Regions from separate parts of the Metabacillus elymi genome, predicted to be linked through region 1. Evidence: riboswitches for the same ligand, from Rfam matches in the RefSeq annotation. Region 1 holds a riboswitch; each other region holds the start of a gene.
What was found. Region 1 has a riboswitch for lysine ahead of HUW50_RS01950 (aspartate kinase). Riboswitches for the same ligand answer to the same signal wherever they lie in the genome.
Positions count from the first base shown of each region.

Region 2: it holds a riboswitch for lysine, as region 1 does, so the genes downstream of both, HUW50_RS04775 (Na+/H+ antiporter NhaC family protein) here and HUW50_RS01950 (aspartate kinase) in region 1, are expected to answer to the same signal.
Region 3: it holds a riboswitch for lysine, as region 1 does, so the genes downstream of both, dapA (4-hydroxy-tetrahydrodipicolinate synthase) here and HUW50_RS01950 (aspartate kinase) in region 1, are expected to answer to the same signal.

Region 1 covers NZ_CP055263.1:385,484-389,764, forward strand. The annotation lists gene HUW50_RS01940 (succinate dehydrogenase cytochrome b558 subunit) at 1-81, opposite strand, end outside; gene HUW50_RS01945 (YslB family protein) at 553-1,044, shown strand; gene HUW50_RS01950 (aspartate kinase) at 1,106-2,335, opposite strand; lysine riboswitch at 2,530-2,709, opposite strand; gene uvrC (excinuclease ABC subunit UvrC) at 2,884-4,281, opposite strand, start outside.
Region 2 covers NZ_CP055263.1:973,772-978,052, forward strand. The annotation lists gene HUW50_RS04770 (sodium-dependent transporter) at 1-226, opposite strand, end outside; gene HUW50_RS04775 (Na+/H+ antiporter NhaC family protein) at 660-2,210, opposite strand; lysine riboswitch at 2,408-2,586, opposite strand; gene yunB (sporulation protein YunB) at 2,660-3,400, opposite strand; gene HUW50_RS04785 (YunC family protein) at 3,484-3,786, opposite strand; gene HUW50_RS04790 (bifunctional metallophosphatase/5'-nucleotidase) at 3,857-4,281, opposite strand, start outside.
Region 3 covers NZ_CP055263.1:5,384,522-5,388,802, reverse strand. The annotation lists gene HUW50_RS24880 (heavy metal translocating P-type ATPase) at 1-1,046, shown strand, start outside; gene dapA (4-hydroxy-tetrahydrodipicolinate synthase) at 1,176-2,066, opposite strand; lysine riboswitch at 2,196-2,373, opposite strand; gene HUW50_RS24870 (hypothetical protein) at 2,519-3,532, opposite strand; gene HUW50_RS24865 (hypothetical protein) at 3,783-4,037, shown strand; gene HUW50_RS24860 (3'-5' exonuclease) at 4,084-4,281, opposite strand, start outside.

The sequences.
Region 1 (4,281 bases):
CTGAATTAAAAAGAGGCCTACAGGAATTACCCCTAATAATGAGTGCAGTCTACGATTCACAAACTCTCTGTTTCCAGCCATTAAACTTACCCCCTAGTTTCAATATTGCGCCCAGTTTTTAACTCAACTTTTTCATTTTTCACCTAATTATCTTTTCCTGATAAAGTTAAACTTTAATCAATAGTGGTCACCATTGATTGTATGTAAAACATAATGGGCATTAAAAGGTAGACAAAAATCAAATTCTGCCACCTTACAAAAGATAAAATGTAACAAATACATTTTACTCCCATAACGTATGAGCGTCAAGAAAACGTGTTCATAAATTTTAATTTTTCGACAAATCCTACTTTCCTTTAATTTTATTTTATCAATATAGTGTAAATTCAACAACGTTACCTTTTTTATTTAACTATCATTATTAATAAATATTAAATTTAAAAACATAAGTTCCCCTACTATTAATAAAATTTCAACCTTCTTTTACTTAATATTACATGTTTTTCACTACACTACTTGTTATATAATAAACCATAGAAAGAGGGGAATTCCGTGAACAAACAATTAGTACTCGTTAATATCGAAGAATTAAAGGATATCCAAGCACCAGCATTCGGACTAGAAATACTTAGAGAGGTCTTGCTCCCAGATATACTCGGGTCTGATCATCCTCAAATGCTGTATTGGGCTGGAAAAGGATTAGCTCGTAGATATCCTGTTCAATCAATCGAAGAAATATCCGCATTTTTTGAAGCTGCTGGATGGGGAAATCTCACTTTACTACAGAACAAAAAGAATGAGATGGAATTCGAGCTAGGTGGAGAGCTCATTGCTATCAGATTAAAAAAGACAAATGAATGTACATTTCAGTTAGAAGCTGGTTTTATTGCAGAACAGCTACAATCGATGAACAAGTACATTACCGAAACATACGAACAAGTAAAAAAACGTTCTAATAAAGTGGTTTTTACAGCACAATGGGACCAAAAAGACCAAATATTAGAAGAACCTTCTATAGGGAAACGCAGCGCTCGTAAAGGTTAAAACTACAGAGGGTGACTCAATGTCTCAAAAAACATTTAGTCACCCTCTTTCTTTTTTATTTTTATACCTTAGCAACTTCTTTAGAAAGTTCAAATGCACTGTGAAGAATATCAACCGCTGTCACCATATCCTCGGCTGACAATACTGTTGAAACTTTTATTTCAGATGTGCTAACCATTTTAATTTCGATTCCTTCGTTAGCTAATACTTCGAACATTTCTGCAGCAACACCTGGGTTTGACACCATACCAGAACCAACAATTGATACTTTTGCTAGACCAGATTCAAATTCAATTTTTTCATAATTCAATACAGACTTATGTTGCTCAAGGATTGAAATTGTATCCTCAAGATCACCTGTTTTAACAGAAAATGAGATCGACGTTTTATTGTCACTTGTTGTACTTTGAATGATAATATCGACATTTAAGCCCTGCTTAGCTAAAGTTGAGAAAATAGTAGAAAGTGTCGTCAATTCATTTCTTAGCCCTAAAACTGAGACTCTTGTTACCTGATCTTCAAATGCAATCCCTCTCACAACTAAGTTTTGCTCCATGTTTGTTTCCTCCTCAATGATCGTACCACGTTCATTTTCCATGCTCGAACGAACTTCTAATGGAATGCTGTAATTCTTCGCAAATTCGACTGCTCTTGGATGTAGAACACCCGCTCCTAAATTAGCTAGCTCTAACATTTCATCATATGAAATTGCTTCTAGCTTACGAGCACCTTTTACATATCTTGGATCTGTTGTATATACACCTGTTACATCTGTATAAATATCACATTTATCAGCATTTAAGGCGGCTGCAAGAGCAACTGCTGTCGTATCTGAACCACCTCTGCCAAGAGTTGTTATTTGTTGGACGTCTGAAAAGCCCTGAAAGCCTGCAACAATGACAATTTTCCCAGCACATAATTCTTTCTTTATCGCGTCAGGGTTTATATTTGTAATTCTGGCATTGCCATGTCTTGCTTCTGTTTGAATTCCTGCTTGCCAACCAGTAAATGAAATAGCATCGTGTCCCTTTTCCTGTAATGCCATTGCTAACAATGATATTGTCACTTGTTCACCGGTTGTAAGAAGCATATCCATTTCCCGCTTACTAGGTCTCTCAGTAATTTGCCCTGCAAGACCAACAAGCTGATCGGTTGACTTCCCCATTGCTGACACAACGACAACTAATTGATTCCCGTTTTCTTTTTCTTGAATGACACGGTTTGCTACATTTAAGATTCTTTCAACAGTACCAACTGATGTACCACCAAATTTTTGAACGATAATACCCAAATTAATCTCACCCTTCTGTTAATTTTCATGATCGAACCCTGTTTGCTAGAAGGTTAGAGCAACTATTCAATTAGTAACATTTGTGCTATGCAAGAATGTTTAGTACTGATTGGATAGCTTCGACTGCAAATAAAAAAGCAATGAGACGAAAAACATCCCATTGCTTACTAAACGAAAAAAAACTTCGTTTCTTACAATGAGATAGCTCTCCAAGAAATAGATTTCTTGACAATTTTACATCTCTTAAATGTAAAACCAGCAACTAAAGCAAATGGTGCTTTACTCACTTCGGCGAACATTCCTTTCACCAGTTATCATTGGAGACCATACTCCTCAAACAGGCTACTCTTAAAATTCGCACCTCTACCATCATTTAACAAACTAACGATCAAATATGAAATTATTTAAAAGTTTACCAAACTTTTAAGAAAAGCGCAAGCGGCTTATTTAATACTATCAATAAGCTACATATAGGGTGATTTATTGCCTCACGGTTACTCGATCAGTAAACACCAAAATGAGAATATGCGCTTTAAAATTAACAGTGTCTAATCTTTTAAATGATCAAAGATTAGCTTGGCAATATTTTCAGGCATACCAGCTTCTTTAAATTGTTCTACACTAGCTTCCTTCATCTTCTTTAACGATCCGAAGTGCTTAAGAAGTGATTTCTTTCTTTGAGCACCAACACCAGGAATATCATCTAAGATCGATTGGAGTGCATTTTTACCTCTCAATTGACGATGGAAGGTAATTGCAAAACGATGGACCTCATCCTGAATTCTTTGTAAAAGATAAAATTCCTGACTATTTCTCTCAAGTTGGATAAATGCAGGAGGGGAACCGATTATTAGTTCAGAGGTCCGATGTTTATCATCCTTTACAAGACCTGCAACAGGAATATCTAATGCTAATTCATTTTCCAATACATCTTGTGCAGCAGCTAAATGTCCTTTCCCTCCATCAATGATTACTAAATCCGGTAAAGGAAGATCATCCTTCAGAACACGACTATAACGTCTTCTCACAACTTCTCTCATCGATTCATAGTCATCGGGACCTTGAACACTTTTAATTTTATATTTACGATAATGTTTTTTTGCAGGTTTTCCATCTTCGAACACAACCATTGCAGATACAGGGTCTGTCCCCTGGATATTTGAGTTATCAAAGGCTTCTATACGAAGTGGAGTTTGAATCCCAAGCTTATCTCCAAGATTTTCAACAGCTTTAATTGTTCTTTCTTCATCCCTTTCGATTAAAGAAAATTTTTCATTTAAAGCGATTTTTGCGTTTTTATGAGCTAATAAAATTAAATCCTTCTTTTTGCCGCGTTTAGGTTGAAGAGTAGTCACGTCTAATAGCTTTTCAACTAAATCAAATTCAATGCTATCAGGTAATAAAATTTCCTTTGGTACAAAATGATTTGCTTTTGAATAAAATTGCCCTAAAAACGTTAAGAATTCCTGTTCAGGGCTATCGTATATTGGGAACATTGATACATCTCTTTCGATAAGCTTTCCTTGGCGAATAAAAAAGACTTGTACACACATCCACCCTTTATCATATGCATAGCCAAATACGTCACGATCTACATGATCATTTAATGTCATTTTTTGCTTTTCCATCGTAGCTTCAATATGGAGAATCTGATCTCGAAATTCTTTTGCACGCTCAAATTCTAATTCCTCTGAGGCTTTCATCATTCTATCAGATAGTTCTTCTTTTATCTTTTTATATCCACCATTTAAAAACTTTGAAATCTCCTCTACTATATGACGATTCGTTTCGACTGATACATCATTTACACATGGAGCTAAGCATTGTCCCATGTGATAATAAAGACATACCCGATCAGGTAATGTGGAGCATTTTCTAAGCGGATATAATCGATCTAAAAGCTTAATTGTTTCACGAGCAGATAGAACGTTAGGGTATGGTCCAAA
Region 2 (4,281 bases), 590 kb from region 1:
ATGTCATCGGAGCAGAACTGCGATATTTATGTCCTAATGTAAACTCCATAACTAGTAATGGGATACCAGCAGTTAATAAAGCAAATAAATATGGTAGGAAGAACGCTCCTCCTCCATTTTCATAGGCTGTTGCTGGGAAACGCCAAATATTACCTAAACCAACTGCAGAACCAACGGCTGCTAGAATAAAGCCTGCCCTTGTCCCCCACTGTGGACGATTTTCCATCAAAATTTCCCCCTTTTCAAATAGCACCTTTAAATATGGAAACAATTTGAAATTATATAATTTTCTGATTATTTACTATAATCTATACATAGTATAAATGGACTTTATTCCTATGTCTATAAAAAAATATCAAAAAAATCATTTTAATATAATATATTCAGAACTTTCCAATTTTCATAAACAAAATATGGATATATCATATTTAAATAATATTTTTAATTTCAATTTTAACTTTTTCTTTGGTTTATTACCTTATTAAAGAAACTACTTATTAGGAATAGCTACATAATATTTTTCACTTTTTAAACATCCATATCAAATAGTAATATTAATATATCTTCCCTCAGCATACAAAACTATTATTTAATAGTATAATTTGGTAATTATTAGAAAAAAAGAGATATAGGCTTGAGCCTATACCCTTTTCATTTGTTTATGCAGCTTTCGTTCTTTTGGAAAAAAAGAAAATAAAACCGATTAACAACAGAATCACAACAGCCAAACCTGCTATACCATTCCCTGTTACACCTAAAACAAGGTAGCCAATTGTGGCAAAACCACCACCAATTAAAGCATATGGCAGCTGTGTCATGACATGGTCAATATGATGACTTCCTGCTCCTGTTGATGAAAGAATTGTGGTATCAGAAATTGGTGAGCAATGATCCCCTAACACTGATCCTGCAAGTACAGCAGCCATTGCTGGTAATAACATATTAATATCTGTTGCAGCTGTGATTTCGGCTGCAATTGGTAGCATGATGCCAAATGTACCCCAAGATGTACCAGTAGCAAATGCCATAAATCCACCTAAAAGGAAAAGAATAACCGGCAGGTAGGCGACATTCATATTCGATTTCTCGACTAAACTAGCTAAGTATTCCCCTGTTTCTAATTGACCAATTAAATCTACAATTACCCAAGCAAACATAAGAATATAAATAGCAGGTAGCATTGATTTTATGCCTTCTTTTACAGCTAACGGAAAATAGCTAGCCTTAATGCCCCTAATAAAAAATAATAAAATTGTTACAGCTAGACCAAATAGTCCACCATATAAAAGCGAAGCAGATACATCTGTGTTTTCAAAAATAGTAAAGATCGTTGCTCCTGTTTTGTCTTCAATCGTTGTGTAGCCGGTAATAAGCATAGATGCTACTGTACCCACAATTAAAGCAAGAATTGGCCATACAAGATTCCCGATCGTACCTTTGTCACTTGTTGGTAGATCCTCTTTTACATCACCTAGAGATTCTTTAGCTGGATCAACAACTTGTCCAGTTTTAATCGCACGCTCTTCATGTACCTTCATACTTCCTAAATTTATGTTGAAATAGGCAACGGCAAAAACGAGAACCAATGCAGCAAAAACGTAATAATTCATTGGAACCATTGTCATGAACGCACCTAAAGGAGTAAATTCAGTGACACCATGTGTCGCAAAAATTGTAGCAAGCATGGCAATAATATAAGCTCCCCAACTTGAGATTGGTGAAATAACGCATACTGGTGCAGAGGTGGAATCAATGATATATGCTAGCTTTGCACGAGAAACCTTTTGGCGATCAGTAATCGGACGACTCACTTGACCAACCGCAAGAGCATTAAAATAATCATCGATAAAGATTAACATCCCTAATAATGCTGCGGTAAATTGAGCACCAGCACGTGTTTTCACACGCTTTTCTGCCCATTCACCAAAGGCTCTGCTTCCACCTGAAATAGAAATTAGAGCTGTGACGACACCTAAAATAAGTAAGAAAAATAAGATGTACACATTCCAAGTATTAAGCTCACCATCTGAAATGAAAATAGCCTTAACCGCTTCAAAAATAGTAACTCCAGTCTTAACGATTGAGAAATTTGTGATTAATAATGCTGCTGAAAGAATTCCTACTCCGAGGGAAAGTAATACTCTTCTCGTTAATATAACCATTAAGATGGCTAAAAGAGGAGGAATAATTGAATAAATAGTGCCTGACATGTTGTGTTAAGCCTCCCTAGATTATTAATAGTTTGGAAGGTTCTATTGACGATGCAAGGATAAAATTAGCTATTAGTAAATAACTAATTTTCAACGTCCTTTCTGTGTATTTTGTAAAAAAATGCACACAAAAAGAGCAATGATAGAAAATAACTATCATTACTCTTTCTAGGAATAATGTTATGTTATCCTCCATCCCGATCAGTAGCCCTCCATTATAGAAAACTCTATAATGACAGTATTACCCTTGTTCAAAGTAATACCAGCAAATGAATCATGACTTATTCATTTACTTCGGCGAAAAGCCCTTTGCAATATGGTCATTGGTGTCATTCTCACATATTGTACTAATGTTTTTCGCTCCTCTACCTCATCTTGAGATAAGGTGGTTAGGTCAATATTTGATTTTCAACATTTTATAGTTTAACAAAGTATAGACTAAGTAGCAACTATGGTTTTTTTGGTAATTCTATTGAGTGATCAGCATCTTCACTGCCACTTCCATTATAATATTGTGGCACGTCTCCTTGTTCAGTCTGGATAATAACTGGAATTGTATTTTCTGCTTTTACCACCTCTGTAGCAAATGGAATAACAACCTGTACACTCACTTCAACATAAATTACGATTTCATGTTTTGCATTATTAATCCCATATTCCTCTGTCGTACTTTTAATATCTGTAAAAACATCACCTATTAAATAATATTCTATTGGAATACCGGGACCAAGTGTACTTAAAATTGCATTATCTGTTATTTTACCTAATGGTATCTCATAAATAATTCCAGTATCTCTTGCTTGTTCAGGGGTTATATCATGGAAATTATTTCTTTCAATCTCACCAAGCTTCTTAGTTACATTGTCAGTTACCCTTTTTTTGGCTGCAGTTACTGCTCGTTGATTAAAGCTAAAGGAATTGATGTTCCCCTCATTATCCTTATCAATAATCACTAAATCCTGTTGTTCCTCTTTAGTAAGGATCTCCTCTTCAACTGCGTCATGAATAATTGTTGTTGCTACTTTATTTGCCTCTAACCTTGCGATTTTCATCATTGTTGACTCAATCTGAACATTAACTATCCAAAAACTTGTTGCTGTTAAAATTATAAAAATAACCAAAGTTAGTAATAACACATAGCGAAAAGGCAAAGGCCCTCTACGCGGACGACGACCGCGGAACTTAGCCAAAAAAATCCCTCCTTTACAAGCTATGTTTATGCATGTAAAGAGGGATGTAAGCATCATTTTTTATCATTTTTACATTCTAAGATTCATGCCATCTTCAGTAAGGCATCTTTTCCTTTTGTGCCAACAACAATCCCAAGCTTCTCAGCCTCATATGTGACAGATTCTAATGGCGCCTCAAGTAATTGGTCAATTGTTCTAACACCGACTGCTCTACCTGCAATAATACCTCTATCTTTTAACTTTTCGTTTAATAAAGCGACATCTAACGCACCACACATAATATACCCTTTGTCGTTGGTGACTGCCATAAAGTTCGTTTTAGGTAAAGCAACTGTGATTGCTGTAAATTGTATTCCTTCAATGACAATTGGAGTCATGGTAACCATCACTATCTACACTCCCTTCTTACTATATCTTTATGAGCAAGTAAAGGATACGTGTAGATTGTTCGCCTATTTAAGATGGTGTATTTTCACCTAACTTCCAAGCTAAAAGGTCCCTTAATAGTTCTGGCATATAAAAGATTTTTTTCTCCGCGTGACTTATTTCAGGATATAATGGTCCAAGGGAAAACATATCAACTGTAGCAACAGAATAAACTCTGTGAGGATCAATAGGCTTACCATGGACTAACACATCTGTAACATGATGTTTACCATCTGAAAGTACCTCAGATATTACCTCAATCCCGTCGAATACCATTCTCCCCATTACTTTCCCTCTAAAACCTAAACCTTTTAATTTTAGGTGTTCCATTCTTTCTTCTCTTGCTTGGACAATCACCTCTTTTAAAACATCACCTTTTAAATAGACCTTACATGGATTAATAGGATGTGGACATATTCGATGGAGATCCTTTTTCGTGACAGGACCTTTGCTTA
Region 3 (4,281 bases), 770 kb from region 1:
GCTGTCCTTGTGCATTAGTGTTATCGTCTCCGATTGCGATTGTTTCAGGTATAACAAAAAATGCTCGGAATGGAATCCTTATAAAAGGTGGGGTATTTTTAGAGCAATTAGGAAAGATTACAACGATTGCTTTTGATAAAACTGGTACGCTCACAAAAGGGGAGCCGTATGTAGAGGATCTTGTCGCGTACGATCCAACCTTTTTACAAATTGCTGCATCGATTGAGAAGTCATCATCACATCCAATTGCCAAAGCGGTTATGCGGAAAGCAGAAGGATTAGCATTAGATGAGCCTGATGAAATATCAACAGTATCTGGTAGTGGGATCATTGCAAAAATGAAGGGTATTACTTATTATTTAGGCAATGAAGCACATGTAAACCATCTTAATATAACAGAAAAAGTCAAACAAGATCTTATAGCCTTTAAAGAGTCAGGTATGACTTTAGTCATCTTAGCAAATGAAATGGACGTTCTCGGCATCATGGGAATCTCTGATCAAATTCGTGAAGAAAGTGCAGCTGTTATTGCGAATCTTCATAGTGCAGGGATTAATAATACGATTATGTTAACTGGTGATCATGAAAAGACAGCAGATAAAGTAGCGAAAAAGGTAGGTCTAACATCATATTTCGCTAGTCTATTACCAGATGAAAAAGTTGCAAAAATAAAAGAACTCTCAAAAAATGAAAAGGTTGCGATGGTTGGTGATGGAATAAATGATGCACCAGCACTAGCTACCGCTGATCTTGGAATTGCAATGGGGAAAGGGACAGATAGTGCAATTGAAACAGCTGATATCGTTTTGATGCAAGATCATCTTGGTAAGTTACCATCAGCGATTCGATCTGCTAAAAAAGTTAATTCAATTATTAAATTAAATATTACATTAGCGCTTGTGTTAAAACTGATTGCATTACTATTAACGATTCCAGGGCTATTAACACTTTGGATTGCGATCTTATCAGATATGGGAGCAACGATTTTAGTTACGTTAATTAGCTTAACAGTGCTTTATGAGAAAAAAGATAAAGCTACGATGTAAAAAACTTATAAAAAGCCAACATGAGGAGAAATCTTACTCATCATGTTGGCTTTTTTCTATGCATTAGAATCTGTAAATGCATGGTATATTTTGAAACTTAGATGAATGAGCGAAAATCAAAAGAGCCATTCATCGTGGAACTTCTACTAGGTTACTAGTTTGTAGGGTAGCTTGAAGTGCTCTTTCTTCTTCATTGTTTAATGGGATCAGTGGTAAACGAACACCACCAACAGATATTCCTCTCATATTTAACGCTGCTTTTACTGGTGTTGGGTTTGGTGCAGCAAACATTGCTTTCATTATAGGAAGAAGGTTGCGATGTAAGGTAGCAGCTTCAGTGACATCACCATTTTTAAATTGATTAATCATATCTTGCATTTCATTACCAATGATGTGTGATGATACTGAGATTATTCCCGTTCCACCAATAGCTAAAAGCGGTAATGTTAGGGCATCATCTCCACTGTACACTGAAAAATCATTAGGTGTTTTGCTAATGATCTCTGCCATTGCATCTAAGTCACCACTTGCTTCCTTAATTGAAACAATATTATCTAGTTGTGAGAGACGAACAATGGTCTCTACAGACATGTTAACACTACTTCGACCTGGAATATTATAAAGCATTACTGGCAATGATGTTGTTTCGGCAATCGCTTTAAAGTGTTGATACATTCCTTCTTGTGATGGCTTGTTATAGTATGGAGTAACAAGCATAATTCCATCGACACCTGCTTCTTCAGCAAGACTAGTTAAGCTAATAGAAGCTTTCGTGTTATTTGATCCTGTTCCAGCGATGACAGGAACTCTACCATTAACAATCTGTACAACAAATTTAAATAAATCTACTTTCTCTTCTGTCGTTAAAGTAGGAGACTCACCAGTTGTCCCATTTATAACTAATCCATCCGAACCATTAGCTATTAAATAATTCACTAAATTTTCTGTTGCGTTAAAATCAACCTCACCATTATGATCAAACGGGGTAATCATTGCTGTTAAAACTTGGCCGTAATTCATAACTTCACACCCTTTATATAGTTTTTGTAAATTTAGAGGTGGTCAGGGCCATTCATAGTAAACGCAAAAAAGCAACAACGAGGGATTCGCTGATGCTTAGAAACAATATGTATCAAAAATCGTTCCCGTGCGAAAGATAGCCCTCCATATAGTTCCCTATATGACAGTCCTGCATTTATTCAATAGCAGAACCAGCTTCAAGAACATGAGATTCTATCCACTTCGGCAAATTCCCCTTTCCACAATGATCATAGGACCTCATTCTCCTCATATTGTGTACTAATGTCTTTGCGCCTCTATCCTCACTCCAAATTTATTGAAGTAAGAAAATATTTTTAGTTGACTGTAATATAACAGAAGATTCGATCTTTTGCAAGGATAATTCCGAAAGTTTTTTTCGGAATTGATTTTTCCCTATTAATATAGTAAGTATTACCGCGGATTTCTAAAAATTACATATTTAATTCTAAGGTAATCTCCTCAGTTTCAAATCCAATAGATGTTGATAAATCAACTACATCTAGGTTGGCTGTAACGTAATCGTAATTAGAAAAAATGTCTTGATCAATTTGATCTAATGAAAAATCTATACGTTCTTTGTTTTTATCTGTTGTAATCTCGTAAAGTTCAAAGTGCTCACTAGTATCATCGTTAGTTTCAAAATTATGAAATGTAAGATTTAACCGATATGCTACATTTGGTTTTTCAGTAATGGCGTATGAAGCCTTAGTGTCATTCCATTCTGTTAACCTTGGAGATTCGAGTAGACGATCTTCGTCAATTTCTATTCCACTTTCCTCTTCAAGAAATGAACGCAGCTCACGATTTTCTAGCACATTTGGAAACTGTTGGTTTTCATGATCAGTTCTTAGGTAGAAGGCTTCATTATTAAAAACATCAACTGCTTCAACCTCATTTGTTGCCCCATACAATAACACATAATCATCTGCAAAAATTTCCTGTGGGTAATATGCATGATTATTTTCTTCGTAATTCCAAAAAGCATCCCAGCGTACTTCAGACACATCGATCCCACGTACCGATAACCATTCAGAGAAGGGGAGATGGTGGGATGGAAAATAATGATACGCAAAATGATGACCATATTCATGTGAAAGTGTCTCCTGATATGCTGAAGGTTCTGTGTACTTATCACCTTGATATAACGTAATCGTACTTGTAAGAGCATGATAACTCCCTTTTGTTAACGAAGATGATAGAGGACCACCATTTATTTTTACTTCTTTTAAGAGTTTAATTTCTTCTCCATGCTTATTTTTTATAAGTGTCTTATACAAATCTATTAGTTTTGTCTTATCCCACTCATTTGAATTACTAACAAACTGAATTCCTTCAGGAGATTGATAGGAAGCAATGTATTTCCCATTTACATCATTTGAATTAAAACTGACAAGAAAGGGGAAAGTTAATACTAATATAATAAAATATTGTCGTATTTTCAGCATACATGTCACATCCTTGTTATTATTTTAACATGTATTAGTTTTAAGGTAATTGGTATCATTTGTTTATAATAGAAGGGATTAATAGAGTTAAAGAAACGATGGTAATTAGTAGAAGGGATTATTTGTTGTGATTTTATTTGAAAAAATTGTCAACAAATAATTTTTAAAAAATAGTTTTCAAACAGTGACTTATAGTGTATTATATAAATAATCAGAAAATACAGAAAACTAAATTGTGAGGTGCTTTTAAATGAAATTTGTTAACATTCCTATTGAAAATCGTCTTGATACAAATCCTTTTGTTCACTACTTACAAGAGGGGGATCTTTATCACAAATCAGAAAATGAACTCATTTTAAAGCATTTACACGAATTGCCACAGGACTTTATGGAAATGACATTATTTGATATAGATGGATATGGATGTGTATATAGTTTTTCACATATAACTGACCTTGAAGTTGGTGAGATTGAAACGAAAGTTGCAGTCTTTAAAAAGATATAGCATGAATAGAACAGGCGTGAGTTTACTCACGCCTGTTCTTTATGCTTCATGAGTGTGATTCAATTTCAAGTAATTCCTCAACAATTGTAATAGATGTTTCTGCATAGGACTTTAGCAGTTGAACAAAAATATCTGCAGTCATAATCGCATCATTTAAAGCATGGTGTCTTTCTCTTTCTGTGATATTTAATCGATCAATTAAATTATCTAAATAATTTCGTTTACCAAAAAATAAATCATTGGC